2 regions of the Diaphorobacter sp. ED-3 genome follow, and region 2 is predicted to be linked to the other one. Evidence: predicted binding sites of a transcription regulator. Region 2 holds the regulator's gene; the other holds the start of a gene.
What was found. Region 2 encodes FNR, which switches genes on or off when oxygen is low (the NO sensors DNR and NnrR bind a similar motif). Its sites were predicted from a motif close to TTGATNNNNATCAA; they were not measured.
Positions count from the first base shown of each region.

Region 1: PCQ86_RS14670 (DUF3149 domain-containing protein) is a predicted target of FNR. The motif match lies at 9,559-9,572, and genes of this name have one in related genera.

Region 1 is NZ_CP115182.1:3,012,185-3,027,313, forward strand. It holds gene PCQ86_RS14620 (phospholipase D-like domain-containing protein) at 1-721, shown strand, start outside; gene PCQ86_RS14625 (tRNA dihydrouridine synthase) at 681-1,691, opposite strand; gene PCQ86_RS14630 (class I SAM-dependent methyltransferase) at 1,787-2,959, opposite strand; gene PCQ86_RS14635 (GNAT family N-acetyltransferase) at 2,968-3,489, opposite strand; gene PCQ86_RS14640 (coniferyl aldehyde dehydrogenase) at 3,645-5,081, opposite strand; gene PCQ86_RS14645 (GFA family protein) at 5,197-5,598, shown strand; gene PCQ86_RS14650 (hypothetical protein) at 5,682-5,987, opposite strand; gene clpB (ATP-dependent chaperone ClpB) at 6,052-8,655, opposite strand; gene moaE (molybdopterin synthase catalytic subunit MoaE) at 8,724-9,200, opposite strand; gene PCQ86_RS14665 (hypothetical protein) at 9,267-9,521, shown strand; gene PCQ86_RS14670 (DUF3149 domain-containing protein) at 9,634-9,774, shown strand; gene PCQ86_RS14675 (hypothetical protein) at 9,853-10,182, shown strand; gene moaD (molybdopterin converting factor subunit 1) at 10,189-10,452, opposite strand; gene PCQ86_RS14685 (molybdopterin molybdotransferase MoeA) at 10,449-11,693, opposite strand; gene mobB (molybdopterin-guanine dinucleotide biosynthesis protein B) at 11,690-12,241, opposite strand; gene thrC (threonine synthase) at 12,321-13,751, opposite strand; gene PCQ86_RS14700 (homoserine dehydrogenase) at 13,767-15,128, opposite strand.
Region 2 is NZ_CP115182.1:1,231,045-1,246,173, reverse strand. It holds gene PCQ86_RS06065 (ABC transporter substrate-binding protein) at 1-615, opposite strand, end outside; gene PCQ86_RS06060 (bifunctional adenosylcobinamide kinase/adenosylcobinamide-phosphate guanylyltransferase) at 612-1,211, opposite strand; gene PCQ86_RS06055 (cobyrinate a,c-diamide synthase) at 1,208-2,566, opposite strand; gene PCQ86_RS06050 (TonB-dependent receptor domain-containing protein) at 2,589-4,469, opposite strand; cobalamin riboswitch at 4,550-4,793, opposite strand; gene PCQ86_RS06045 (hypothetical protein) at 4,828-5,067, shown strand; gene PCQ86_RS06040 (cell division protein ZapA) at 5,064-5,408, shown strand; RNA gene ssrS (6S RNA) at 5,463-5,642, shown strand; gene PCQ86_RS06035 (sulfite exporter TauE/SafE family protein) at 6,049-6,768, opposite strand; gene hemN (oxygen-independent coproporphyrinogen III oxidase) at 6,772-8,154, opposite strand; gene fnr (fumarate/nitrate reduction transcriptional regulator Fnr) at 8,326-9,069, shown strand; gene PCQ86_RS06020 (hypothetical protein) at 9,110-9,397, opposite strand; gene PCQ86_RS06015 (FixH family protein) at 9,474-9,752, opposite strand; gene ccoG (cytochrome c oxidase accessory protein CcoG) at 9,814-11,256, opposite strand; gene ccoP (cytochrome-c oxidase, cbb3-type subunit III) at 11,341-12,255, opposite strand; gene PCQ86_RS06000 (cbb3-type cytochrome oxidase subunit 3) at 12,285-12,422, opposite strand; gene ccoO (cytochrome-c oxidase, cbb3-type subunit II) at 12,437-13,069, opposite strand; gene ccoN (cytochrome-c oxidase, cbb3-type subunit I) at 13,089-14,528, opposite strand; gene ccoS (cbb3-type cytochrome oxidase assembly protein CcoS) at 14,594-14,731, opposite strand; gene PCQ86_RS05980 (heavy metal translocating P-type ATPase) at 14,733-15,129, opposite strand, start outside.

The DNA of each region.
Region 1 (15,129 bases), 1.8 Mb from region 2:
GGGCACAACGCCGGGCGCCCATCCGGAAGCCAGCGACACGCCCCAGGCACCGCCGGCGCCCGCAGCGCCCGTGTCCAGCGGGGACACGGTGGTGGACGGGCTGCTCACCCTCATGGACCGTACAAGGCGCGAGCTGCTCATCATCTCACCCTACTTCGTTCCAGGCGACGACATGAAGCGCGCCTTTGCACGTGCGCGCCAGCGCGGCGTGCGTGTGCGGTTGCTCACCAATTCGCTAGCGTCCAATGACGCGCCCATTGCCCACGTGGGCTATGCCCGCCACCGCGAAGACCTGTTGGCCATGGGTGTGGAGCTGTACGAACTGCGCAGCGAGCAGGCCGGCCTGCGCTCGGCCTTTGGCAGTTCGGGCGCCAGCGCGGCGGGGGCTTCGCGCTCCATGCTGCATTCGAAGGTCATGGTCGTGGACGGCCGCATGGTGGTGGTCGGCTCCATGAACCTGGATCTGCGCTCCCAGCTGCACAACACCGAGATCGCCCTGCTGATTCGCAGCCGCGCCCTGGCCGCCGAAGCTGCGCAGCAGATCGACACCGCCATGCGCGAGGGGGCGTGGCACCTGCAACGCAGCGCCGACGGTGACCTGGTCTGGCGCGCGCCGCAGGGCAGCGGCCTGGAGGATACGCACACCGACCCCGACAGCAGCCTGGCCTTGCGGCTGTTGCTCAAGCTGCTGGGGCCGCTGGCGCCCGACCACCTGCTGTGACAGATGCCCCAGCGCAGACGCGCGCCACCCACGCGGTAATGGCCTGCTGGTCGGTCATCACGCGCACCTCGTCGAACGCGGCCTGCGCCGGTGGGTAACGGCGGCGCAGCAGGTTCAGCCACTGCTTGAGCCGGCCGGCGCGCTGGCGCGGCTCCAGGTCGTCGCACACCAGATGCCAGAAGCGCGCCATGTGCGGCAGCAGGTCTTCCCAGGGTAGGCCCTGTGCAGGCGCACCGCGGTCGTGCGCGCGGATAGACAGTGCCAGGCCCGGGTCTGCCACGATGCCGCGGCCCAGCATAAGAGCGTCGCAGCCCGACACGCTGCGGCACCGCAGTGCGTCCTGCACGGTCCAGATCTCGCCGTTGGCCACCACCGGAATGCCCACCGCCTCGCGAATCGCGGGGATCTGCTCCCAGTACGCGGGCGGGCGGTAGCCGTCGGCCTTCGTGCGCGCATGCACCACCAGCTCGCAGGCGCCGCCGCGTGCCATGGCCTGCGCGCATTCACGCGCCAGGCCTGCATCGTCGTAGCCCAGGCGCATCTTGGCGGACACCGGTACATGCGCGGGCACGGCGCGGCGCACCGCCTCCACCACCGCCGCGATGCGCTCGGGCTCGCGCAACAGGGCCGCGCCACCCCCATGGCGGTTCACCGTCTTGGCGGGGCAACCAAAGTTCAGGTCAATGCCTTCCGGACCCAGCTCTGCCAGCCGGGCCGCGTTCTCGGCCATGCTGACCGGGTCCGATCCCAGCAGCTGCGCCCGCACGGGCACCCCTGCCAGCGTGCGGCCGCCGTGGTTCAGCTCGGGTATGTAACGCAGGAACACCTTGTCCGGCAGCAGGCTGCCGGTGACGCGGATGAACTCGGACACACAGCGGTCCACCCCGCCCACCCGTGTGAGCACGTCGCGCAGCACGAAGTCGAGCAGCCCTTCCATGGGGGCGAGCAGCAGTGGTGCGGGCGTGCTCATCAGCAGTTTATGGGTCAAACAAGCCTCTAGCGCTTACTGTTCAAGCGCTGTAAGCTATAAAAACAGGAGCGTCATATCGCCCGAGCGCATGCGATTCAGGACTGTTGCGTCGGACTCGCCAAACCCAGGCGCCACAGCGACGTGACCTCGGCCGCGCGCGCGCCGGCCAGTGCATCGCCACCGGCGGTGGCCTTGGCGTGGCTCGGGCGGATGTCGTGGCGGCCCAGCACCCGCAACCCCGCGGTGCCAATCCAGCCCAGCAGTGCGTCGCGGGTGCGCAGGCGCAAATGCTCCGCCAGATCCGACAGGATGAGCCATCCCTCGCCGTGCGGCGCCAGGTGCGCAGGCAGCCCCGTCAGAAAACCACGCAGCATGCGACTGTCTTCGTCATACACCGCGCGCTCGATGGGCGCGCTGGCCTTGGCCGGCAACCAGGGCGGGTTGCAGACGATGAGTGGCGCCCGCCCGAAGGTGGTCGCGGGCGGGAACAGATCGGTCTGCAGCAGCTGCACGCGGTCCTCCAGGCCCAGCCGCGTCAGGTTGTCCCGCGCGCAGGCCAGGGCACGCGGGTCCAACTCGGTCGCCACCACGCGGGCCACGCCACGCCGTGCTAGCACGGCGGCCAGCACGCCGGTGCCGGTGCCGATCTCGAAAGCGAGCGCATCCGCACCCGGCGGCAGCGGGGCCTGGGCGACCAGGTCCACATACTCGCCCCGCACGGGCGAAAACACGCCGTAATGCGGGTAAATGCGTGCGCCCAGAGCGGGCACATCCACGCCCTTGCGGCGCCATTCGTGCGCCCCCACGGCGCCCAGCAACTCGCGCAGCGAGACAATGGTGGACTCCTGCAGCGCCGGGCCCCAGGCCTCGGCGCAGGCCGCGCGCCAGTCGGGCGCGCGGCGCAGGGCGATGCGCCAGTCGGGCTGCAGCTCGATCAGCAGCAGCCCCAGCAGGCGGGCGCGCTGTGCCTGCACCTGGCGATGCAAATGAAAGGCGTGCGGGAACTCCGCCGCGGGCACGGCGCTGTTCCGACCGCCTTTGCCGCTCTTGCGCGGACGTTCGATACGGCGCTTGAGCGCGTCCAGCAGATGGCGCGCGTTCTGAAAGTCGCCGCGCCACAGCAGGCCCGTGCCTTCGCATACCAGGCGATAGGCGGCGTCGGCAGCCAGCGTGTCGTCAGCCAACACCACCCGGCGCGGCGCGCTGGCGCCGCTTTCGGAGCGCCACGGCGCGCTGCGGTCCTCGCCGTGTTCGCTCCAGTGGATCATGGCGGGGCTCAGTTGATCGGGCGCTTGAGGCGCACTTCCTCGATCTTCACGCCGCCGACCACGGCGGTCTTGGCGGTCGTCATCTCGCGCTTGAAGCCGGCAAGTTCATGAAAGCGCAGGGCACGCTCATTGCGCAGCGGCACCCAGGCCGTCACGGTGGTGCAGCCCTCTTCGTGCAGGCCGTCGCGCGCGGCGTCCCACAGGGCCACGCCCACACCCTTGTTCCAATGCGAGGGGGCCGCGTAGATGGCCCAGATTTCACCGGTGGTGTTGCGCGTCTTTTCATCACGCGAGCGGTCGAAGCCGACGAAACCAACGATCTTGTCGCCGTCCACGGCCACCTGGACCTGGGGCTCGCAATACTCGATCGCCTCGCGCCAGTAGGCTTGGCGCTTCTCGACGGACGACATGGACTTCAACTGATCGTCAGGCAGCAGCCCTCGGTAAGCTTCCAACGCGGCGGAGGTATGAACCTGGGCAATGGCTTTGGCATCGCGAAGGGTGGCGGGACGAACCTGGATACTGGACATGGGAAAACGAAAGCAGGTGAAAAGCGAAAAACCCAGCATTTTCGCGCAAATGCCGCTTCGCCTCTCATGCCCCGCAGTTTCCACCTTGCCAACCCCGCCATTGCACGCAAACGCGGCCATCTGTGGCATAGCGCACATGCCACGGCCACGCCGCGCTACATCAGGCGGCGCAGCAGCGCCATTACCTGGTCGAAACGCGCGCCATAGGGCGGGTATAGCAGGTGTCCCAGCGACCAGCGCGACTGCGCCAGCACCGACTTCTGGTGGCAAAAGCGCAGAAAGCCGGCCTCGCCATGGTAGGCGCCCCAGCCGCTGTCACCCACGCCGCCAAAAGGCAGCGCGTCGTGCGCGATGTGCATCAGCGTGTCGTTCACCGAGACGCCGCCACTCACGGTGCGCCGCAGCACATCGTCGCGCACCGCCTCGCTGCGCCCGAACCAATACAGCGCCAACGGACGCGGGTGGGCGTTGATGTGGGCAATGGCATCGTCCAGGCGCTCGTAGCTGAGCACGGGCAGCACGGGCCCGAAGATCTCTTCCTGCATGAGCTGCATGTTCGGGCTGGCACCGAACACCAGCGTTGGCGCCATCTGCCGCCCCACCCCGTCGCCGATACCCGGAGGCGGTGGCGGGGGTGCGCCCGGCACGGGTTGCAGCACGTGTACCTCCGCCCCGTGCGTCTGGGCCTGCTGCAGCATGGTGCGCAGCCGCGCGAGGTGGCGCGTGCTGATGATGGAGGCGTAGTCCGGGTTGCCCTCGAAGTACGGAAACAGCCGCGCCACCGCCACGCGGAACGCTTCGGCAAAGGCCGCCTCGTTGCCACGCGGCAGCAGCACGTAGTCGGGTGCGATGCAGGTCTGGCCCGCGTTGAGCAGCTTGCCGTGGGCGATCTTGAGCGCGGCCTCCTGCATGTCGCAGTCCGCATCGATGATGCACGGCGACTTGCCGCCCAGCTCCAGCGTGGTCGGCGTGAGATTGGCGGCCGCAGCCTGCGCAACCTTGCGGCCCACGGCCGTCGACCCGGTGAACACCAAGTGGTCGAAGGGCAGCGAGGCAATCAACGCCGCCGTGGCCGCATCACCCTGCACCACGCAGAACTCCTCGGGCGCGAAGAACTGCGCCACCAGCGCTGCAATTTGCGCCGAAGTGTGGGGCGTGAGCTCGCTGGGCTTGAGCATCACCCGGTTGCCCGCGGCCAGCGCACCAATGGCCGGCCCCAGCGCCAGCTGCACCGGGTAGTTCCACGGCGAGATGATGCCCACCACGCCCAGCGGCTGGCGCTCGATCCAGCCGCGTGCGGGCTGTAGGAACAGCGGCGTGCGCACCTTGGTGCGCCGACTCCAGCGCGCCAGATGCCTGAGCGTGTGCCCCAGTTCCGCGCGCAGCACGAAAAGGTCGGCCACCTCCGTCAGGCGCTGTGAGCGCATGCCAAAGTCCGCCTGCACCGCCGCTGCCAGCACCGGCCCATGTTCGTCCAGCATCTTGGACAGCCGCAGCAAGCGCTCTCGACGCACCATCAAGGGCACATCGGGGTGGGCGCGGCTGGCTTGGCGCTGGAGGTCGAACAGGTGGCGGATGTCATCAGGGCTCATGCCGTGCATGATAGGGCTCGCCACCCCACCGCCAGACCGAGCCGCGCGTGACATTGTGTTGCCGCCCTGCCCCCGTAAGATGCGCCCCTGCCCTCCCGCTTGAAAGGAACACGAGATGAACGGTCATTGTCTTTGCGGCGCAGTCCACTTCACGTCCCCCGCGGCCAAGGAAATCGGCGCCTGCCATTGCGGCTTCTGCCGCCGCTGGGGTGGCGGGCCGCTGCTGGCCGTGCATTGCGGGCCGGAGGTGGAGTTCACGGGTGAGGAGCATATCGGCGTGTATGCGTCCTCTGATTGGGCACAGCGGGCCTTCTGCACGCGCTGCGGAACACACCTGTACTACAAGCTGCTGGCGACGGGCGAATATTTCATTCCCGCCGGGGCCTTCGAGACGCAGGACTTCGAACTGGCCAGCCAGATCTACATCGACAAGAAGCCCGCGTACGCCTTCGCGAACCAGACGCCGACGCTCACCGAGCAACAGGTGATCGCGCAATACGGGCCGCCCAACGGCTGAATGCGCGGGGCAAAGAGTGTTATAGCCTTTTAAGCCTCCAGCGCTTATCCAGCAAGCGCAAGCATCTCATTTTTCAATAGCAATCAATGCACTTCGCGCGGCACGACGTCGGTGACGTCCGTGCTGCGCTGCGGGGCATGCGCCGTCGGGCCGGGCGCCGTCCAGCGCGCCGTGCTGCGGTACACGGTGCTCCACCCCTCGCGCGGGTTCATGCGCATGGCCCAGGGCATGACCGGGCGGCCCGTGAGGCGCGCCCACACGGCGCGTGCGCCCCACACGAGTGCCAGAACGGCGGCCGCGGCCATCAGACTGAGGAAAAAAAGCGCACCCATGGCGACGACCACGAGCCGCAACGTCCACCGGATCGCGCCGGCCACAATTTCGTTCAAACCATGCCCCTTTTTGGCAGATGAGAGCGCGGGAAAGGCCCGCGCCCTCGTTCAATGGTAGACCTCACCCCGCGGGGCGGGCTTCGCCGAAGTGGAATACCCCTGGGTCTGTCACAGGATCGACATCCACCGGAATCACGCTCTTGGGCGGGTAGCGGCCCTCCAGCAGCAGCTTGGACAGCGGGTTCTCGATGCGCTGCTGGATGGCCCGCTTGAGCGGACGCGCCCCGAACACCGGGTCGAACCCCACCTTGGCCAGTTCGCCCATCGCGGCCGGCGACACCTGCAGGGTCAGGTCCATTTTGGCCAGCCGCGCCTCCAGCAGACGCAACTGAATGCGTGCAATCGCTTCGATGTGCTTGGCATCCAGCCCGTGGAACACCACCGTCTCGTCGATGCGGTTGAGGAATTCGGGACGGAAATGGCCCTTGAGTTCCCCCCACACGGCTTCCTTGATGTCCTCAGCATCCTGGCCCACCATGGCCTGGATCAGGTGCGAGCCAATGTTGCTGGTCATCACGATCACCGTGTTCTTGAAATCCACGGTGCGCCCCTGGCCATCGGTCAGGCGTCCGTCGTCCAGCACCTGGAGCAGCACGTTGAACACGTCGGGGTGGGCCTTTTCCACCTCATCCAGCAGCAGCACGCTGTAGGGCTTGCGGCGCACGGCCTCGGTCAGGTAGCCGCCCTCTTCATAGCCCACATAGCCGGGAGGCGCACCAATCAAGCGCGCGACGCTATGCTTTTCCATGAACTCGCTCATGTCGATGCGCACCAGATGCTCTTCACTGTCGAAGAGGAACCCGGCCAGCGCCTTGCACAGCTCGGTCTTGCCCACGCCCGTGGGCCCCAGGAACAGGAAGCTGCCCAGCGGCCGGTTGGGGTCCGACAGGCCCGAGCGCGAGCGGCGGATGGCATTGGCCACGGCGGAGATCGCCTCGTCCTGGCCCACCACGCGCTCGTGCAGCTTCTCCTCCATGTGCAGCAGCTTGTCCTTCTCGCCCTGCATCATCTTGGCCACGGGAATGCCGGTGGCGCGGCTGACCACCTCGGCGATTTCCTCGGCACCCACCTGGGTGCGCAGCAGCTTGTGCTTGGTGCCCGTGCCGCCGGCCTCGCTGTCCTGCGCTTCCTTCAGGCGCTTTTCCAGTTCTGGCAGCGTGCCGTACTGCAGCTCGGCGACCTTGTTGAAGTCGCCCTTGCGCTTCAGGTCGTCGATCTGTGTGCGGATGGCATCGATGTCCTTGCGGATCTGCTCAGAGCCCTGCGCGCTGGCCTTCTCGGCTTTCCAGACCTCTTCCAGATCGGCGTACTCGCGCTCCACATTGCCCAACTCTTCCTCGATGAGCTGCAGGCGTTTTTGCGAGGCCTCATCGGTCTCTTTCTTCATCGCCTCGCGCTCGATCTTGAGCTGGATCATGCGGCGCTCGAGCTTATCCATCGACTCGGGCTTGGAGTCGATCTCGATCTTGATCTTGGCCGCGGCCTCGTCGATCAGGTCGATGGCCTTGTCAGGCAAAAAACGGTCGGTGATGTAGCGGTGCGACAGCTCGGCCGCGGCGACGATGGCCGGGTCGGTGATGTCCACGCCGTGGTGCGCCTCGTAGCGCACCTGCAGGCCGCGCAGGATGGCGATGGTGTCTTCCACGCTGGGCTCGTCCACCAGCACCTTCTGAAAGCGCCGCTCCAGCGCCGCGTCCTTCTCGATGTACTTACGGTACTCGTCCAGCGTGGTCGCGCCGATGCAGTGCAGCTCGCCGCGCGCCAGTGCGGGTTTCAGCATGTTGCCCGCGTCCATGGCGCCTTCGGCCTTGCCGGCGCCGACCATGGTGTGGATCTCGTCGATGAAGAGGATGATGCGGCCTTCCTCGTGCGCCACTTCCTTCAGCACGGACTTCAGGCGTTCCTCGAACTCGCCGCGGTACTTGGCACCCGCCAGCAGGCCGGCCATGTCCAGCACCAGCACGCGCTTGTTCTTCAGCGTCTCGGGCACCTCGCCCTCGACGATGCGCTGGGCCAGCCCCTCGACGATGGCGGTCTTGCCCACGCCGGGCTCGCCGATCAGCACGGGGTTGTTCTTGCTGCGCCGCTGCAGCACCTGGATGACGCGGCGGATCTCGTCGTCGCGGCCGATCACCGGGTCCAGCTTGCCCTGGCGGGCGCGCTCGGTCAGGTCCAGCGTGTATTTCTTCAGCGCCTCGCGCTGGCCCTCGGCTTCGGCGCTGTCCACCTTCTGGCCGCCGCGCACGGCATCGATGGCCGCCTCCAGGCTCTTGCGGGTCACGCCGTTGTCCTTGGCCAGCTGCGCGGCCTCGCCCTTGCTGTCGACCAGCGCCAGCAAAAACAACTCACTGGCGATGAACTGGTCGCCGCGCTTGATGGCCTCCTTCTCGGTGGCCTGCAGCACACGGCCCAGCTCGGGGCTGCCCTGCACCTGGTCCTGGCCCTGCACCTGGGGCAGGCGCTTGACGGCGGCCTCGGCCGCGGCCAGCAGGCCCGGCACATTGGCGCCGGCACGCTGCAGCAGCGCGCGCGGGCCTTCATCCTGGCGCAGCATGGCCACCAGCATGTGCACGGGCTCTATGTAGGCGTTGTCATGTCCCAGGGCCAGCGACTGTGCATCAGACAGCGCTTCTTGGAACTTCGTGGTGAATTTATCGAGACGCATGTGAAACCTCCAACTTGTCACTAGCTAGGGCTCCGGGGCCTCGATTTCAAGCCGCCGGACGATAAAAGTCAGCCCACCTGGGGCGGCGCGGCGATGCCCCAGCGCGCCAGCGCCGCATCGTCGCTCACGCGCGCATCCACCCAGCGCGCACCCTCCGGCGTCTGCTCCTTCTTCCAGAACGGCGCCTGGGTCTTGAGGTAGTCCATGACGAACTCGCAGGCCTGAAAGCTCTCGCCACGGTGCGCCGAGGTCACGGCCACCATCACGATCTGGTCCATGGGCGCGAGCAGCCCCACGCGGTGGATCACGCGCACGCCATAGAGGTTAAAACGTGCAAACGCCGCATCCACCATGGCCTCGATGGATTTCTCGGTCATGCCCGGGTAGTGCTCCAGCTCCATGGAGGCCACGCTGTCCCCTTCGTTGCGGTCGCGCACCGTGCCCACGAAGCAGCACACCGCCCCCACGCGCGCGTCCCGCGCACGCAGCGCCGCCAGCTCGGTGGAAACGTCGAAGTCATGGGTCTGGATGGAAACGCGGTGCATGGCAGTGGTCAGCGGCAGAATTGCGGAATTGACGGCACTTTAACGCCCACCCCACACTTGCACACCATGGCCCTGCAGACCATCACCACCGACGACTACCTGCTCTACCCCTCGCCGCGCAATGCGCACCGTGTGGTGTTTGAGTTCCAGACTTTCGTGCCCCACCCCTATGCCTTGGTCGATCTGCCCAGCTTCGACCTGGCGGGCCGCTACAGCCTGTTCTCCGCCCACCGCAAGGCTGACGCGAAGATGGGCCAGCTCGTGACCTTCGAGCTGGAAGGCGACCAGCAGCGCTTTGAGCGCCTGTTCGTGCCTGATTGAAGGTACTTGACGACAATAGTGGGGTATACCCGGATTTTTGACTTGTCTCAAAGGGACTCCCGCCGGGCTGCGCTGCAATGGCTCCATCACATAACGACGGAGGAAAAACGCCATGCAACTGCTCAAGCAACTCTTCACCACCGAGGTGGGTCTGTTCAGCGCCATAGGCATCGGTTTCATGCTGTGCATGGGGGGCTTCTTCGTCTGGCTGTTCACGCGCAACGATGCGCCCCCGGCACAGCAGAAGCGCTGATCCACTCCATACCCGCGCAGGTGCTGTCTCCACCAGGAGCGGCGCCTTTGTTTTTGCGCCGTGCCAGACAATAGGCGGATGCACGACGACAACCAGATCCTGGTCCCGCCCTCCTTCATCGCGCTGTACAGCGACACACGCGCACGCCTGCAGGCGCCTGCCGCCGAGGTGCGGGCGCGCTACGAGTGGTGCGAGGACCTGGCCTGCCACTTGGTGGAACAGGCGCAGCAGCTGTACCACGGCGGTGCGCGGTCAGAAGAAGGAGTGCTGCTGGGCATCCACGCCGGCCTGGCCGGTCCGGACGCGGGCGTGACCCCGGCCGAGGCGCGCTGGATCACGCTGCGCCTGGCCGAGTTGCTGGGGTGGCGCAGCCCCGAGCTGCCCGCCCTGGCGGTGCAGCAGCCTTGAACGCCGTCAGCCGCCCGTGACGGGCGGAAAGAACGCCGCCTCGGCGCCTGCCGCCAGCGGCGTGGCGTCATGCGCCATGGTCTGGTCGAGGGCCACGCGCACGGCGCGCCCGCGCGAGAGGCAGGTGGCCCAGGGCTCGCCACGGGCGATGAGTTCATCGCGCAAGGCGCCCAGCGTGGTGGCGCCGGTCTGCACCGTCTCCTGCCCCGTGCCCACGGCCTCGCGGATGGAGGCGAAGTAGCGCACCGTGATCGTGAAGGGCGTGGTCATGATAGCAACTCCGCAAATGGCAGGAAGCGCACGGTGTCGCCGCGCGCAATGGTCTGGCCGGCGGGGTTGTCCACCACGCCGTCCGCCCAGGCGGCCGAGGTAAGCACGCCCGAGCTTTGGTTGGGAAACAGTTCCAGCGTGCCATCGGCGCCCTGGCGCACGCGCAGGAATTCACGGCGTTTATCGGCCCGGGGCCAGTTGAATCCAGCCGTAGCAGCTATCGCTTTAGGAGCAACATCACGCACGCCCTGCAGGCGCAACAGGAAGGGGCGCACCAGCAGGCCGAAGGTGACGAAGCTGGACACGGGGTTACCCGGCAGGCCCATGAAGTGTGCACTGCCGCCCGCGTGGGGAATCTGGCCGTAGGCGAAGGGCTTGCCCGGCTTCATGGCGATCTGCCAGAGATGCAGCGTGCCCAAGCGCTCCACCGCCGGCTTGATGTGGTCTTCCTCGCCCACGCTCACGCCGCCGCTGGTCAGGATCAGGTCATGTCCCTGAGCAGCCTCGCGCAGCGCGGCCACGGTGGCCTCGCGCCGGTCGGGCACGATGCCCAGGTCGCTCACCTCGCAGCCCAGGCGCAGCAGCATGGCGCGCAGGAAGAAACGGTTGCTGTTGTAGATGGCGCCGGGCTTCATCTGCGCGGGCGGCACATCACCCGGCATGACGAGTTCGTCGCCCGTGGAAAAAAGCGCCACGCGGGGCCGGCGCGCCACCTGCAGGGTGCCCAAGCCGATACTGGCAGCCAGGCCCAGCTCTGCGGGAGTGAGGCGCGTGCCAGCGGCCAGCACCTCAGCACCCCGGGTGATGTCCTCGCCCGCGCGCCGAATCCACTGACCCTGGGCCGGTACGGCATTCACGCGCACGCGATCCCCGTCGAGCGCCTCGCAGTCTTCCTGCATCACGATGGCATCGGCCCCCTCGGGCACCGGCGCGCCCGTGAAGATGCGCGCCGCCGTCCCCGCCGCCAGCGGCACGCCGAAGGCGCCCGCGGGAATACGCTGCGCCACCGGCAACTCCACCCCCGCTGCCGGCACGTCGGCGCAGCGCACGGCGTAGCCGTCCATCGAGCTGTTGTCGGTGGGCGGCACCTGCAGCGGCGAGGTGGCGGCCTGCGCGAGCACGCGACCGTCGGCGTCGAAGGTGTTGACGGTGTCGGTGCCTGCCAGCGGGGCGGCCTGCGCCAGCAGTTCGGCCAGGGCTTCGTCCAGTGGCTTGAGGGGTGCACGCGCTTGGGGTTTCATTCGCAGGCCTCCGCCCGGTCGGGCACATAGTCAAAACGCGCGCCCTGTGCCAGCAGCCATTGCACCACGGCGTGAGGGTCGTCCAGGTTGAGCACCGGCAGCGCGGTGGCCACCGGCGGCAGCGGCGCGTCGGTGGCCACGGCGACGATGCAGGGATCGTGCGGATAGAGTGCGGGCCGTTCGCGGTAATCGGGTGATGCGGCGCGCCAGATCTCGATCTTGGGCAGGTCGCTTTCCTTGAAGCCTTCCACCAGCACCCAGTCCACGCGCGGATCCAGCTCCGCCAGCAGTTCGTGCACGCTGGGCGTGTGCTCCTGCTCGAATTCGCGCATCAGCGCCATGCGCCGGTCGGAGGCCACGGCCACTTCGTAGGCGCCGGCCTCGCGGTGGCGCCAGGTGTCCTTGCCCACATGGTCGATGTCGAACTTATGGTGCGCATGCTTGACCACCGACACGCGCAGGCCATGCAGGCGCAGTTCGGGAATCAGCTGCTCCACCAGCGTGGTCTTGCCGCTGCCTGAATAGCCGGCAAAGCCAACCACCTTCATTCCGACACTCCTTCAGTTTCACTCATCTATTAATAGCTACCAGCGCTTGATGGATAAGCGCCAGAGGCCGATTTGATCCCTAATCGCAATGGGCTGCGATATAGGCCTTGACCTGCTCGGCATCGGCCGCCAGCACCTGCAGGCGCTTGGGCAATTGCTCGATGCCCTCGAACCTGGCCGGGCGCTCGGGTGCGCGGCCCAGGGCTTCCTGGATGGTCTCGGCGAACTTGATGGGCAGGGCCGTCTCCAGCACGATCACGGGCACGGCGGGGTCGCCACGGTGCTCGCGCGCCACCTTCACGCCGTCGGCGGTGTGGGTATCGATGATCTGGCCGAAGCGCTCGTACGTGTCGCGGATGGTGGCCAGGCGGTCGGCGTGCGTGCTCTTGCCGCTCTCGAAGCCGTACTTGGCGCGTGCGTCTCGGAACACGGGGTCGCTCCCCAGGTCGAAGAAGCCCTGTTTGGCCACGCCCTCGGCGAACAGCTCGCGCGTGCGCTCCGCATTGCGCCCCAGCAGGTCGAACACGAAACGCTCGAAGTTGCTGGCCTTGCTGATGTCCATGCTGGGGCTGCTGGTCTCGTGCGTGTCGGCCGCGCCGCGCACGCGGTAGGCGCCGGTGCGGAAGAACTCGTCGAGCACGTCGTTCTCGTTGGTGGCAACGATCAGGCGGTCGATCGGCAGGCCCATCTGGCGCGCCACATGGCCGGCGCAGATGTTGCCGAAGTTGCCGCTGGGCACGGTGAAGCTGACCTTCTGGCCGTTCGTCTCCGTCGCCTGGATGTAGCCCGCGAAGTAGTACACCACCTGCGCCAGCAGGCGCGCCCAGTTGATCGAGTTGACGGTGCCGATCTTGTATTGGGCCTTGAACGCGTGGTCGTTGCTCACCGCCTTGACGATGTCCTGGCAGTCGTCGAATACGCCTTCGATGGCCAGGTTGTGGATGTTCGCGTCCTGCAGGCTGAACATCTGCGCTTGCTGGAACGGGCTCATGCGACCGTGCGGGCTGGTCATGAACACGCGCACGCCCTGCTTGCCGCGCATGGCGTACTCGGCCGCGCTGCCGGTGTCGCCGCTGGTGGCGCCCAGGATGTTGAGCTGCTCGCCACGGCGGGCCAGCTCGTACTCGAACAGGTTGCCCAGCAGTTGCATGGCCATGTCCTTGAAGGCCAGCGTGGGGCCGTTGGACAGGGCCTCGATCCACAGGCCGTCTTCCAGGTGGCGCAGCGGCACGATCTCGCCCGTACCGAACACTTCGGCGGTGTACGTCTTCTCGCACAGGCGCTTCAGGTCCGCGGGCGGGATGTCGTCGATGTACAGCGACAGGATGCGGAAGGCCAGTTCGGCATAGCCTTGCGTGTGATAGGCGGTACGCAGCGCGGTCAGCTCGGCGTCGCTGATCTGCGGGTAGCGCTCGGGCAGGTACAGGCCGCCGTCGGGCGCCAGGCCTTCGAGCAGGATGTCGCAGAAATGCTTGCGGTCCGCGTGGCCGCGGGTGGACAGGTACAGCATGGCGTGCAGCCCCTCTTAGTTGTTGAGCTCTTCCTTGCGGATGCGCGTGATGCTGGCCAGCACCGTGGGCAGGCCCTGGATCTGGGCGAGCGCGGCGTCCATGTCGCCCTCGCGCGTGTCGTGCGTGAGGATGATCAGGTCGGTCTGCGTGCTGCCTTCGCCGCCCACCTCGTCGGCCTCGCGCTGCAGCACGGCGTCGATGCTGATGCCCGCGCCGGCAAGGATGCCGGTGATCTTGGCCAGCACGCCGGCCTCGTCGGCCACGCGGATGCGCAGGTAGTAGCTGGTGACCACGTCGGCCATGGGCAGCACGGGCAGCTCCTGCCCCGCCTCGCGCAGCGTGTGGCTCTGGAAGGCCAGCGGCGGCACGCGGTGCGCGGGGTCGGCCTCGATCAGGCGAGTGATGTCCACCAGGTCGGCGATCACGGCGCTGGCGGTGGGCTCGCTGCCCGCGCCCTTGCCGTAGTACAACGTGGTGCCCACGGCGTCCCCGTGCACCACCACGGCGTTCATCGCGCCTTCGACATTGGCGATCAGGCGCTTGGCCGGTACCAGCGCGGGGTGCACGCGCAGCTCCACGCCATCGGGCGTGCGCTTGGTCGCGTCGCCCTGGCGGCGCTTGGCGATCCCCAGCAGCTTGATGCGGTAGCCCAGTTGCTCGGCATAGCGGATATCGACGGCGGACAACTTGGTGATGCCCTCCACGTAGGCCTTGTCGAACTGCACCGGAATGCCGAAGGCGATGGCGCTCATGATGGTGGCCTTGTGCGCGGCGTCCACGCCCTCGATGTCGAAGGTGGGGTCGGCCTCGGCGTAGCCCAACGCTTGCGCTTCCTTGAGCACCACGTCGAAGTCCAGGCCCTTGTCGCGCATCTCGGACAGGATGAAGTTGGTGGTGCCGTTGATGATGCCGGCCACCCACTGGATCTGGTTGGCCGCCAGGCCTTCGCGCAGCGCCTTGATGATCGGGATGCCGCCGGCCACCGCCGCCTCGTAGGCGACCACCACACCCTTCTCGGCCGCGGCCTTGAAGATCTCCGTGCCATGCACGGCCAGCAGGGCCTTGTTGGCCGTCACGACATGCTTGCCGGCGGCGATCGCCTCCAGCACCAGCTGCTTGGCGATGCCGTAGCCGCCGATCAGCTCGACCACGATGTCGATCTCAGGGTTGGCGATCACTTCGCGTGCGTCGCCCACCACGCGGGCGTTCTCGCCCACGATGGAGCGTGCGCGGGCGGTGTCCAGGTCGGCCACACAAGCAATCTCGATGCCGCGGCCGGCGCGGCGGCGGATTTCTTCCTGGTTGCGCGACAGGACGTTGAACACGCCGCTGCCCACGGTGCCAATGCCCAGCAGGCCCACTTGGATCGGTTTCATA
Region 2 (15,129 bases):
GCGCACCAGCGTCTCGCCGATGAACGAACTGGCCCCCGCCGCATAGGGGCCGCGGCTGACCTCGAAGAACACCCGCGCCCCGCGCGCGCGCTGCGGCAGCGACTGCGCGGCGGCCTGCACGGCGGCATCGATCACGCGCCACACGCGCTCCGCGCCGTGCTCCGGCGGAACGGCCAGCAGTTCACCCAGCACCCCCAGCACGCGGCGCACGTCCGCATGGGTCTTGTGGTCCAGCGCCAGCACCTTCACGCCCAGCGCCTCCAGCCGGTCGCTGACGCGGCTGCTGACCGACAGCAGTACCACGTCCGGGCGCAGCGCGACGATGGCCTCGATGTTCGGGTCCAGCCCGCCGCCCACCTGGGGCAGGCGCCGCACGGACGCGGGCCAGTTGGAGTAGCGGTCCACCCCCACCAGGCGCTCACAGCGCTGCAGCTCGCACACGCTCTCGGTCAGCGACGGCAGCAGGCTCACGATGCGCTGGGGCGGCTGGTCGAATCGCAGCGCGCGGCCCCGGTCGTCGGTGATGGTTACCGCGTGGGCGCTGGGCAAGGCCAGCAGCAGGCCCAGCAGCCAGCCGGCGGCAGCAAGCTGGCGGCGCCAGCGAAGAGGCATCATGGTGCGTCCTTCAGGGTAAGCGGCAGACCCGCCGCCATCAGCGTGACGCGCTGGCAGGCTGCCGCCGCGCGCTGGTTCAGGGCGCCCAGCGCGTCCACGAAGGCGCGCACTTCGCGCCCCAGGGGGATCACGCCCAGGCCGATCTCGTTGCCCACCAGCACCACGGGGCCGGGCGCATGCGTCAATGCTTCAAAAAAGTGAGCTGCCTGCGCTTTCCAGTCGGGCGCTAGAGGCTGTTTTTGCTCTACATCTTGGGGATCGGCCGGCATGAGCCAGTTGGTGAGCCACAGGGTGAGGCAGTCCACGACGATGAGGGTCTGTGGGGTGCTGTGGCACGCCAGGGCGTGGGCCAGATCGCGCGGCTCTTCCACGGTCTGCAGGCCGGGCACACGCTCGGCACGCTCGCGCTGGTGGCGGGCAATGCGCGCACGCATCTCGTCGTCCCACGGCTGGCCGGTGGCCAGCAGCAACGCGCGGTGTGCCGGCGCGGCCTGCAGCCACTGGCGCGCCAGCAGTTCGGCGCGGCGCGACTTGCCGCTCTTTTGTCCACCCAGGATGAGTTCACTGCGGGCGATGGTCTGCGGCGCCGCGTTCATGGCCCCGCCTCCGCGCCCAGCAAGGCTGCGGTCGCCTGCGGGCTGGACGCAAACCATGCGTGAAAGTAACTCGCGTGGATGCTGCCGTGGCGGTACACGGCTTCACCGCCGTCCGGTGCCCCTGCGTGATCGGGACGCTGGGCGCGTGCGCACACGGCGGCCGGGCTGTCGGTGACCGAGTAGTGAAAGGTGTGGCCGCGCAACTCATGCGTGCCCATGCGCAGCGCGCGCGGCCCCAGCGCGGCCAGGCGCCGCTGCATGGTGGCATGACCCGGCAGCAGCCCCCACAGGGGCACGCGGCGCCCGTCGGCCAGGGTGATGGACTCCAGCAGCGCCATCATGCCGCCGCACTCCGCCCACACGGGCCGACCCGCCGCCACGTGCGCCTGCAGGCTGCCGCGCATGGCCGTATTGGTGGCCAGCGCATCGGCGTGCAGCTCGGGGTAGCCGCCGGGCAGCCACAGCGCGTCGCAGGCTGGCAGCGCAGCGTCGCGCAGCGGCGAAAAGCGCACCACGCGCGCGCCCAGCTGCTGCAGGGTGTCGATATTGGCTTCGTAGATGAAGCAGAAAGCCTCATCCGCCGCCACGGCCACAGTGCGGCCCGCCAGCAGCGGCGTGATGGCGGCACGGCCCACGGGCGTGCCGCCGAAGTCCACCGCCCAGCGCTGCAGGTCCGCAGCGGACATGCGGCCCAGGGGCGTGCCGGCCAGCGCATCGGCCACGGCGTCCAGCCGCTGCAGGGCATCGGGCAGTTCGTGCGCTGCCACCAGTCCCAGGTGCCGCTCGGGCAGAAGGCCACCAGGCTCCCTCCCGCCCGCAGCGTCACCCACGACCCGTGGCAGCGCACCCAGCCAGTCCGCAGCGTCGGCCAAGCCGTCCCGCAGCATCTGCGCATGGCGGTCGCCCGCCACACGGTTGGCCAAGACACCGGCCCATGGCAGGCCCGCACGGTAGTGCCGCAGCCCATGCACGATGGCGCCCAGCGTGCCCCCCATGGCAGAGGCATCCACCACCGCAAGCACCGGTATGCCGAAGCGCTGCGCCAGGTCGCCCACGCTGTGCTCGCCGTCGAACAATCCCATCACCCCTTCGATGAGCAGCAGGTCTGCTTCGGCCGCCGCGGCGCGCAGGCGCTGCGCGCAGTCTGTCGCGCCGGTCATCCACAGATCGAGCTGGTGCACGGGGGCGCCGCTGGCCAATTGGTGCCAGTGCGGGTCCAGGAAGTCGGGCCCACACTTGAACACCCGCACGCGCCGGCCTTGGCGTGTGTGCAGGCGCGCCAAAGCGGCGGTGACGGTGGTCTTGCCCTGCCCAGAGGCGGGCGCGGCGATGACCAGGGCGGGACAGCGGCTCATGGTGTGGCAGTCGGTGATGGCGTTACTGCGGCGCCCACTTCAGGCCCACGTAGAACGTGCGGCCGCCGGTGGCGTAGGTGCGCGCCAACTGGTAGTCCTTGTCGGCCAGGTTGTCGACGCGGGCCAGCAGCGTCACGTCGCGCGCCACGCGCTTGCTGGTGTAGAGGTTGAGCGTGGTGTAGCCGCCCAGTACGTTGGTGTTGGCCGCGTTGTCGTACCGGCGCGCAGATGCGTAGAGCTCCGCCCCCAGCGTCCAGCCTGCCACCAGGGTGTCGGCACCCAGCGTGGCGTAGCGCTTGGCACGGCGCGCCAGCAGTTTGCCGCTGTCCAGGTCACGCGGGTTCTGCCAGTCGATGGAGCCATGCAGCGACACGCCCGCGATGCGGTGCGCGGCCGACAGCGTCACGCCCTTGTACTCGGCGCGCCCCACGTTCTCGTAGCAGCCGAAGCTGGAATCACAGCGGCCCGCGGCGCCGAAATTGATGAGGTTGCTGACGCGGTTGCGGTACGCCACGACACCCACGCTGCTCTCTCCTTGCGTCCACCGCGCGCCCAGTTCCACGTTGCGCCCCTTCTCGGGCTGCAGGTCGGGCGCGCCGTATTCGCTGAAGCGGTGGTAGAGCGTGGGTGCGCGGAAGGACGTGCCGGCCGCTGCGGTGACGCGCCACTGCGGCGTAATGGCGTAGCCATAGGACAGGCTGCCCGTGCTTTTGCCGCCGAACTCGCTGTCGTCGTCATAGCGCAGGTTGGCCTGCAGCGTATGGGCGCCCTGGTTCAGGCCATAGCCCAGCGCGAGCGCGTTCTGTGAGCGGTCACGCTGGAGGTCGCCCACGAACTCGGTGGCGGGGTTGTGCAGTTCGTCCTCGCGGCGCTCCAGCGCGGCTGTGAACAGATGCGCGCCCAGGCGCCACTCGTTTTGCAGCAGGTAATTGTGCAGCGTGGTCTCGGTCATGTAGAAGTTGGGCCGGGTGCTGTATTCACTCTGCCCCTGCGTGACCTGCAAGCGCGTGCTGTACACGTCGCTCCACTTGGCCAGCCATGCCAGGCTGGCCGTGCGCAATTGGTGGTGATTGCGGTCGTCGGCCGTTTTGCTGCCGTCGTACTGCGAGTTGAGGTTGCTGGCGAGCAGCGTGCCCTCCAGGCGATGGGTCGTGTCGAACTGCACGCCCAGTCGGGCATTGGCAGAGGTGCGGCGGTAGCCGTCTTTGTCCGGGTTGTAGGCGGAGCCTACGCGGGCACTGAAGCCATCGGCGCGCTCATGCGACAGCCCCAACGCATAGTCCACCTGCTCGGTGCCGCCACTCACGCCGGCCTGCACCGTCCGCGTGCCCTGGTTGCCCAGGCCCACGCCCACGTAGGGCGCCGGCGCACCCTCGCCCTTTTTGGTGAAGAGCTGGATCACGCCTCCCATGGCATCCGAGCCGTACACAGCAGCCGCTGGCCCGCGCACGACCTCGATGCGGTCGATCTGCGACAACGGGATTTGCTCCCACACCACGCCGCCGGTGGATTGCGAGTCCAGGCGCACGCCGTCCAGGTACACGGCGGTAAAGCGCGACTCCGCTCCGCGCAGGTAGACGCTGCCACTGCTGCCCTGGCCGCCATTGCGCGTGATCTGCACGCCTGGCAGGCGCGAGATCACGTCAATGACGCCTACCGCGCCGCTGGCCTCGATGGTTTCACGGTCGATGACGGACACATCGGACACGATGTCGGCCAGCGGCCGGGCCACGCGGGTTGCCGTGATGACGGTTTCACGCAGTTGGGGTTCTGTGGCTGCCTGGGCCAGCAGGGTCTGGGACACGGCGGGGAAAGCGGCGGCCAGCGCCAGCGGCAGCACGGCGACGCGCGCGTGCACGGAAAGCGCACTCAAGCGCACATTGAACGGACGGGTGTTTGTCATGTGGGGCAAACAGAGAGATCGCCACGGCCGACCTCCCCGTCGGCACCTGGGCATAACGGCCCAGGTTTCACAAAAGGAAACGCGGAGCCACCTCGTTGGCCGGTATCCGGGCTGGCGGAACGCTCTGCATCGCCTTCCCAAACGCTTGTTCAAGGCGCTCAGTGGCTTGTCAATGAAGAGGGAGCCGAGGTACGGCTCATCCGCTGACCGTTGCGGGGGCAGCGCAGGCACAGGACGCACTCCATGGCGGAGGGCCCCTCCCTGCTTCCCGTTGAACTGCGGCATGTGAACCACGCCGCTAGCACCAACTGCGCAATTTTACGATGGTTCGCACGCCGATCCCTACAATCGGCAGCGTATGGCCTCCCCCTCTTCCATCGACCAGATCGCCGAGCGCGTTGAGCGGCTGCTGCTGCGCCATGCCGAGTTGCAGCGCACCAATGCCCTGTTGGCGCAACAGGTCGCGGCGCTCACCCAGGAGCGCGATTCCCTCCAATCCCGCCTGCAGGCGGCCCGTGCCCGCGTAAACGCATTGCTGGACCGCCTGCCTGCCGAGCCCGAACTCCCCGGCACTGCCGAGACGAAAGACGCGCCATGAAGCAGATCGAGGTACAGATCCTCCAGCAAAGCTATCTCCTGGCCTGCCCGGACGGCCAGGAGTCGCGCCTGCTGGAGGCGGTCGAGCGCGTGGATACCGCCATGACGCGCATCCGTGACGCGGGCAAGGTACGCGCGCGCGAGCGCATCGCCGTGCTGGCGGCCCTCAACCTGGCTTTCGAGATCGCCGACCGCGAAGCCGCCGATTTGGCAGCCGCCTCAGCCCCTGCGCGCATCGCCCCCACCCCGGTCGCGCCGCATGTGCACGACAGCGATGAGCGCGTGCAGCAGTTGCTCCTGCGCCTGGACGAGGCGCTGGGCGAGGATGGGCGCCTCCTATAACCATTACGGTAAAAGCCTGGCCCCTGGCTGCACACGGGCAGCCCACTACAATGAACATGTCTGCGGTGCTGCCGGGCTTTATATTTCCTTGAACCAATGCTCATTGAGCACGGGCTTGGTACATCGCCCGGTGAGCGTGATCATCTCGCGTCAGATGAACCCAACGCCTGGCTGCCCTCGCCCACCTGAACCCCCGGTTCAGGATGCCGGTCCGGTGGCATTCGCAGACACCTTTTCTCCGGTAATCGCTTGCGCCCTCGCTCCGGGTGAGTGCCAGTGACCTCAATACCTGCTCAGAAAATCCGGCGCTCCGCGGCCAGCGCGCGCAACCCACCCATCTGCAAGGCACAGAGCAGACCTTGGTAGTCGTCGCACCGATGCCAAATATCCTGGCGTGGTTCGGGCGTTCCCATTCCTTCGGCAACCTCACTGATACGCAGCGCGCGCCCCAGACGTACGGTGGCGCATCCAGTAAGGCAGCGATGGGTAGCTGGATTTCTCCACGTCGATGAGAACAGACTCGTCACTTCCGCTGGTAGAGATCTGACAGCGATACGTCACGCCTGAGCGTCTCAGTTTGCACCATTCGCTTGCCACGGCATGCTTCGCAGAGCCGCTGTGGTTCCACAAAACGCTGCTTTCAGGGCACGCACCACGGCGCCGGCTGCCCATGGACAACCTCCATCCATAGCGCCCATGCACCCAGGGAAAAAAGCACACCACCTGCCAGCCGAGACCCCCACGCCCCACCCTTCACGCCGATCCAAGCGCGAATGCGGCCAAATGTCCACGGCCCCAGCACCAGCCATACACCGCTTCCCACGCCAAACAGGACCATGCACAAGGCTCCGCGGAGCACGCTTCCGCTGAGAGCGGCAGTCAACAGTGCGGTATACAGCAGGCCGCATGGCAGGAGCGCCCAGGCCACACCCGCGGTCAGGAGCCCGCCAGGCCGAGAGACCAAGGGCTTGACCTTCGCCCAGGCAGCACGCCCCGCCCGCTCAACCCACAAGGGCTGCTGCGCTTGCACCATCATCATCCCGCCCCACGCGAGGATGAGCACGTGCATCAGCGTCCAAAGGGGGCGCAATGCCGAGGTGCTTTGCCCCAGCCATGCGAGTTGCTCCATAGCCAGCGCAACCACCGCCCCTGCGGCGCCGTAGCCAATCAGGCGCCCCACGTGAAACTGCGCTACCCGTTGGAGGATTCCGCGGCGGGACGCCCATTGAATGGTGTGGGTGGCGTCCGGCGTGCCACCCAGCCCCGTAAGCGCCGCGCAGGGAACAGAACACATCGCCAAACAGTGAGCCCCTCCCATCAGCCCCATCAGGAAGGCCGTCGTGGCCAGCGCCCACAGCATGGATCAAATAATCCGGGAAAAGCGAGCGCGGTTACGGTCAGCCTGCAGATACTTGTCGAACACCATGGCCACGCCGCGCACGAAATACCATCCCATGGGCGTGACTTCAACGCCCTCATCACTGATTTTCACCAAGCCCTGAGCCGCCATTTCTTGCAGTTGCTGTAATTCCGCATCGAAATAACTGCGGAAATCAATCAGCCAGGACTGTTCCAACGGCTCAAACAGTAATTCACCTTGGCACATCAACGCCATGATGACTGCGCGACGCACCAAGTCGTCCTTGGTCAACGCCAGCCCGCGCACCACAGGCAAATGCCCCTGGTTAATGCAGTCGTAATACTCGTCCAGCGTTTTCACATTTTGACTGTAAGTAGCGCCCACGCGCCCGATGGCAGAAACGCCCAGACCAATCAGGTCGCAATCGGGCTGCGTGCTATAGCCTTGGAAATTGCGGTGCAGCCTGCCTTGCCGCTTGGCCACCGCCAGCGCATCGTCTGGCAGAGCGAAATGGTCCATGCCCACGTAGACGTAGCCGGCTTCCTGGAACACATCAAGTGACCGGGCCAACATGGACACCTTGGCCGAAGCCATGGGCAACTCGGCCGTGATGATGCGTCGCTGCGACTTGAAGCGTTCTGGCAAGTGAGCGTACGCATACAGCGCGATCCGGTCTGGCCGCAACTCGGCTACCTGCTCCAAGGTGCGATCAAACGACTCCGGTGTCTGGCGCGGCAGCCCGTAGATCAAATCCACGTTCACCGATTCAAACCCGAGCTTCCGAGCCGCATCGACCAACGCGAACACCTTTTCGGCAGGCTGAATGCGGTGCACGGCCTTTTGTACTTCAGGGTCGAAATCCTGCACGCCAAAGCTCAGGCGATTGAAACCCAGCTCCGCCAACAATCCCAGCCGCGCTTCATCCACGGTCCGGGGGTCCACTTCTATGGAGTACTCCCCCCCAGGAACAAGGACGAAACTGCGCCTCAGCATGCCCATCAGTTCGCGCAAACCGTCATCCGTCAGGAAAGTAGGCGTGCCTCCGCCGAAATGCAGCTGGCTCACATGCTGACCCACACCGCAGTGCGCCGTATGCAGGTCGATTTCACGGCTGAGGTAACGCAAGTAGACCTCTGCCCGCTCCGGATGCCGGGTAATGATTTTGTTACACGCGCAGTAATAGCACAGCGATTCACAAAACGGGATGTGGACATAAAGCGACAACGGCATCGCCTTGGCTACCGACCCCACGCGACGCTGCTGCAGCGCAAGGATGTATTCCCGCTCGCCAAAGGCCTCGACAAAACGATCAGCAGTCGGATAAGAGGTGTAGCGCGGCCCTGGGACGTCAAAGCGACGCAGGAGCTCTGTTGTAACAACGGTCATGACGGGATTCCTTGCACTTTCATATCACTGTGCCGTAGAGTCCCCCATGAGTCCTTGACGTTGATCAAGCGCCCATGAGGTCCTTGTGGCGACAATTTGACTTCGGCTCAAAGTCGTCCGGCGGCCTACGGCATTCCATGTCTCCCAGCCGTTCAGAGGTAAGCTCAAGCCATGAACAGGGTTCCCATGCATACGAATCTCCAGACCATCAAAGTTGCCTGCTCAAACTGCAATCTGCGTGAGCTGTGCATGCCCGTGGGTCTGGACGACCAGCAACTCAAGCGCATCGATGACATTGTTGCTGTACGACGCAAGATCAAGCGTGGCGGCACGCTTTTCCGGAACGGTGAACCCTTCACATCCCTTTTTGCCATCCGCACCGGATTCTTCAAGACCTGTGTCGCCACCGAAGACGGTCGCGATCAAGTGACGGGTTTTCAAATGGCTGGCGAGATCATCGGCCTGGATGGCATCGTGAGTGACCGCCACACCTGCGATGCGGTAGCGCTTGAAGACGCCGAAGTATGCGTCATGCCTTTCGATCGTATTGAAGAGTTGTCGCGCGAAGTAACGGCATTACAGCACCATGTGCACAAGATCATGAGCCGCGAGATTGTTCGCGAGCATGGGGTCATGCTGTTGCTGGGGAGTATGCGTGCCGAGGAACGCCTTGCCGCATTCCTGTTGAATCTCGTACAACGCTTGCATGCCCGGGGTTTCTCACAATCCGAATTGGTGCTGCGCATGACACGCGAAGAGATCGGCAGCTACCTGGGATTGAAACTGGAAACCGTCAGCCGCACGTTTTCCAAGTTCGTGGAAGAAGGTATTGTGGAAGTAAAACAGCGCCATGTGCGCATCGTCGATACCGATGCGCTGAAGCGCATTGTCAACAGCCAGCAAGCCTGCCATTAAGCCTGGGTTTTTGCTGATTCATAACTGATCGGCGGAAAGATCAGGAAACGTATTTGGCGCAATCAGCCGGCCGCGCCCCTTTGGGCACGGGGCAGCGATTCAACTCAAAGGGCGAGAGTGACAACAGCGTCGTCAATGCGCTGGAAGCCATGAGTACGAACCAGAACGTGAAGAAGGCGATGGTATACACACCTTCGCGCGAGAGATGCAGGGGTTGATCAAACCACTGCAGCGCTTCTGGATCCACGAAGGCGAACACCACCATTTCCATGACGCCCGCCATCAAAAAGGCCGGCCACGCGATCCACATCAATCGTTGCATCCACATTCGCCCATCTCCTAGCAGGTGTAGTTGACAGCCTAGCATCTGTTCTCCGGCATGCAAAGAGGACTCGCCCTGCCGGTCAACGCGGTTGGTCCTCCAGCGGAGTAGCTGCATGGTTGCGCCCCTTCATGGCAGGCGTCATGTCGCCTCCTGACTCCTTCAGGGTCTCGTTGATGTTCAACCCCCGTTGGTAATAGTCTTCCGCGATGACGGGGTCGGGTTGGCTCACGGCCAGCCAGAGGGTCACGAAGCCCGCAATGATGACAATCACCGGCCCCGCGATGACAAGCCAGACATGGCCAAACGTCCACCAAGGCTTTCCTGCGTCTTCCAGATTCATGGGGAAATTACTCGGCATTTATACCAACTCCTCGCTCATTTATGAGCACAGCTTGTTCATTTGCATTCCACGACCGCCTTCAGCGGGGTACAAGGAACACGGATTTCTCTGCCACTTGGGCTTTATCACCCTGCGCTTGAATATCGAAATACACCGTATGCGATCCAGGAGATGCTGAGCCATACGGAATTTGAAGACGGACAACCACCCATCGGGATTCCGCCGGTCCAATGTCAATTACGGTCTCGGACGCCACTTCCAGCCCTTCCATACCGTGGGCGCTGATGGTGTAGCGCTGCGCCCCCTCCGTGGCGTTCATGATCTGCAGCCGGTAGATATTTTCCAGCTTGCCTCCCGCCACGATGCGCGAGAGCGCAGCGCGGTCGCGCACGATGTCCACCTTCAACGGCGTGCGTACCACCAAGCTGGCCAGCATGCCAATGCACAACACCACCAGCACCGCTGAATAGAACAACACACGGGGTCGCAGCACGCGTTTGAGCATTTGCGATTGGGTCCAGTGGTTCTTGACGCCGTTCTGCGTCGAGAAGCGAATCAGCCCGCGCGGATACTTCATCTTATCCATCACGGTATTGCAAGCGTCCACGCAGAGACCGCAACCAATGCATTCGTATTGCAGTCCGTTGCGAATATCGATACCCGTTGGGCAGACCTGGACACACAGCGTGCAATCGATGCAGTCACCCAGTCCCGCAGCTTTGTGATCTACGGTCTTGTTACGGGGCCCGCGAGGCTCGCCGCGCTCGGGATCGTAAGAGACGACCAGCGTGTCCCTGTCGAACATTGCGCTTTGGAAACGCGCATAAGGGCACATGTATTTGCACACCTGCTCGCGCAGGAATCCTGCGTTGCCGTACGTGGCCAACCCATAGAAGATCACCCAGAATATCTGCCACCCTCCTTGCAGGGCCAGCAACTCTTCCCCCAGCTCGCGAATCGGAACGAAATAGCCCACGAAGGTGAAGCCGGTCCAGAACGCGACCGCAATCCAAATGGCTTGCTTGACAGTTTTTTTCCAGATCTTCTCAAATGTCCACGGACCATTGTCCAGGCGCATACGGGCACTGCGGTCGCCTTCGACTTTGTGCTCGATCCACATGAACATTTCCGTGTATACGGTCTGGGGACAGGAGAAGCCGCACCACAGGCGTCCCGCCACTGCGGTAAACAGAAAAAGCGACAGCGCGGAAATAATCAGCAAACCCGTCAGATAAATGAAGTCCTGCGGGTAAAGCACCAAACCAAAAATATAGAAACGGCGTGCTCCGAGGTCAAAGAGCACCATTTGGCGCTGGCCCCACTCCAGCCATGGCAGGCCATAGAAAACCAGCTGTGTCAGAAACACCATCGCCCAACGCCAACGGGCGAACACTCCACTTATCGAGCGTGGATAAATTTTCTTTTGCGCCTCATAGAGCGAAATGACCTCGGTCTGCGAACTTTCGGCCCCCACTGGCGTGATAGGAATCACCTTACGGGGCTGACCTTCGGCTGGCTTCATGGTGGAATCTCAAAAAGGAAGTGCAACTTCCAAAACGCAAAACGGCCGGCGCCCCTCGACGGGGAGCCGGCCGCACAGGGAGCATCAGCGCGGGGCGCCGGCCTTATTGGACAAACCCCAGACGTATGCCGTCAACACCTTGATCTGTGCATCGGTCAACTTGCCCGCTTGGGCAGGCATCTCGTTGGTCTTGCCATTGTTGATCATAGCGGTGATGGCAGCTTCGCCCCAGCCATGCAGCCAGATGTCATCCGTCAGATTAGGGGCACCCAGGGCCACATTGCCCTTGCCGTCCATCCCGTGGCATGCAGCGCACGCAGTGAACTTCGACTTGCCCAGAGACGCCTTCAGGGAGTCATGCGGGCTTCCCGACAGGCTCAGGACATAGTGGGCGAGGTTGCGCACATCTTCCGGCGAGCCCACGGCGGCCGCCATGGGAGGCATGACGCCAATGCGCCCATCGTGGATGGTCTTCTGGATCTGATCAGGCGCACCGCCGTGCAGCCAGTCACCGTCGGCCAGGTTGGGGAAGCCCTTGCTGCCGCGGGCATCGGAACCATGACACTGCGCGCAGTTGTTCATGAACAGACGCTCACCAATTGCCATGGCCGCTGCGTCGGCCGCCATCTCTTGGGGCTGCATGGCCTCGAACCGCGCATACAGAGGCTGCAACTCTGCGTTAGCCTTGTCCACTTCGGCTTGGTACTCGCCCAGCTGCGTCCAGCCCAACTTACCCTTAAAGGTCCCCAATCCTGGATAGGCAGCCAGATAGCCAGCGCCGAATACCAGCGTGATGATGAACAGCCACATCCACCAACGGGGCATGGGGTTGTTCATTTCCGTCAGGTCTTCGTCCCAGACGTGACCGGTGGTGTTGTCGGCCGTAGCCTCGACCTTCTTGCGGGACGTGATCCACAGCAGCAAGCCGCAGGCCACGATACCGATGATGGTGATTCCGGCCACGTAGAAGGACCAGAAGTTACTCGTGAAATCGCTCATGGGTTATCTCTTTTCTTGTGGAGACTTCTTCAGTCCTCGGCGAAGGGCAACTGTGCTGCCTCCTCGAACCGGGCCCGGTTGCGGCGCATGAAGGCCCAGAACCAGATGCCCACGAAACACGCCAGCGACGCCAGCGTGGCCACGATACGCATGGTGGTGATGTCCATGACCAGTTCCTCGATTACTTGAGCGCACGGCCCAAAACCTGGAGATAGGCCACCACGGCATCCATCTCTGTCTTGCCCTTGACCTGCTCGGCGGCGCTGGCGATCTCCTCATCCGTATACGGGACGCCGACCGTGCGCAATGCCTTCATGCGAGGAGCGACGACGGAAGGATCGATCTGGTTCTTTTCCAGCCAGGGATAGGCGGGCATATTGGATTCGGGCACCACGTCGCGCGGATTGTTCAGGTGAATGCGATGCCATTCATCGCTGTACTTTCCACCCACGCGATGCAGGTCGGGCCCAGTGCGCTTGCTACCCCATTGGAAGGGATGGTCGTAGACGAACTCGCCAGCCACCGAGTAGTGGCCATAACGCAGGGTTTCCGCACGGAACGGACGGATCATCTGCGAGTGGCAGTTGTAGCAACCCTCGCGCAGGTAGATATCGCGTCCGATCAATTGCACTGCCGTGTAAGGCTTCACGCCTTGAACGGCCTCAGTCGTCGATTTTTGAAAGAACAGAGGAACGATTTCCACCAGGCCGCCGACGGCCACAACCAGCAAGATCAGCACGATCATCAGGAAGTTGCTGGTTTCGACCTTCTCGTGCGTGAAGCCGGTGGATGCTTTGTTATGCGTATTGGACATGTAGTTGACCCTCCGAACTTCAGGCGTGAGCGGGTTTCACGGCGGGAATGGCCACCTTGACGGAGCGTCCGGAGATCGCCGTCACCCAGACATTCCATGCCATCACCAACATACCGCCGAGGTACAGCAGACCGCCAAAGAAGCGGATCGCGTAGAACGGATAGGTCGCCTTGACGCTTTCCACGAAGGTATAGGTCAGCGTGCCGTCGGGGTTCACGGCGCGCCACATCAGACCTTGCATCACGCCAGCAATCCACATGGCGGCGATGTACAGCACGATGCCGATGGTGGCCATCCAGAAGTGCAGTTCAATTGCCTTGATGGAGTGCATCTTCTCCTTGCCAAACAGGCGAGGCACCAGGTAATACAGCGAACCCATGGTGATCAGACCCACCCAGCCTAGCGCGCCTGCGTGCACGTGCCCCACAGTCCAGTCGGTGTAGTGCGAAAGCGCGTTGACGGTCTTGATGGACATCATCGGTCCTTCGAACGTGGACATGCCGTAGAACGACAGCGACACGATCAGGAAGCGCAGGATGGGGTCGTCACGCAGCTTGTGCCAGGCGCCGGACAGCGTCATGATCCCGTTGATCATGCCGCCCCAGCTGGGCGCCAGCAAGATCAGCGAGAACACCATGCCCACGGATTGCGTCCAGTCAGGCAGCGCGGTGTAGTGCAGGTGGTGCGGACCCGCCCACATGTACGTGAAGATCAGCGCCCAGAAGTGGACGATGGAGAGGCGGTAGCTGTACACCGGACGGCCAGCCTGCTTCGGGATGAAGTAATACATCATGCCCAGGAAGCCGGTCGTGAGGTAGAAGCCCACGGCGTTGTGGCCGTACCACCACTGCACCATGGCGTCCTGCACGCCTGCGTAGGCGGAGTAGCTCTTCATGAAGCCCGCCGGAATGGCCGCACTGTTGACGATGTGCAGCAGCGCCACGGCGATGATGAACGCACCGAAGAACCAGTTGGCCACGTAAATGTGCTTCACCTTGCGCTGGCCGATCGTTCCGAAGAACACCACCGCATAAGAGACCCACACGGCAGCGATCAGGATGTCGATCGGCCATTCCAGCTCGGCATATTCCTTGCCGGAGGTATAGCCCAGCGGCAGGCTGATGGCCGCCGCTACGATGACCAGTTGCCAGCCCCAGAAAGTGAACGCCGCCAACTTGGGCAGAAACAGCCCCGCCTGGCAAGTGCGCTGCACCACGTAATAGCTGGTGGCGAACAGGCCGCAGCCGCCGAATGCGAAGATCACGGCATTGGTGTGCAGCGGACGCAGCCGGCCATAGCTCAGCCATGGAATGCCGAAGTTGAGTTCAGGCCAGGTCAGCTGGGCGGCGATGAACACGCCTACCAGCATGCCGACCACCCCCCATACGACAGCCATGATAGAAAACTGGCGTACTACGGTGTCGTCGTAGTGCGCAACTCTTGTTTGTGAAGAATCCATCGGGCACCTCTAGTATTTGCAGTAAAAAGTTTTAACCAGGCTCGCAGTAGGCCTATTGACGAACATCAACCGTCCCTCAGAATGCGCTCCCCCTCCTGATCGACGTTCTCAAATTGGCCACGGTAGACGGCCCACCACAGTCCCGCCAGTACAAACAGCACCAGTACGACGGAGAGCGGAATCAACAAATACAGGATGTCCATATCAGACGACCTCCAAGGGCGTGCTCACGGCACGTGCGGCACCAGCGCAGTCGCCGGAACTCTCGTGGCTGAGCGGGTCCGGCAGGCGCGCCAGGCGGGCGGCGTTGAGCACGACGAGCAGTGAACTCAGCGCCATGCCCAGGCCTGCGAGCCAAGCCGGCATGTAGCCCGCAATCGCCAGGGGCACGCACAGCGCGTTGTATGCAGCCGCCCACCACAGGTTCTGGCGGACGACGCGCAAGGTGCGCCGCGCCAGCCAGAGTGCCTGCGCAACAAGGGCGAGATTTTCGCCCATAACCACGAAGTCGGACCGTGACTGGGCCAGGGGCACGGCGCGGCCGAACGCAAACGAGACATGCGCACCGGCCAGCACGGGGCCGTCGTTGAGCCCGTCGCCC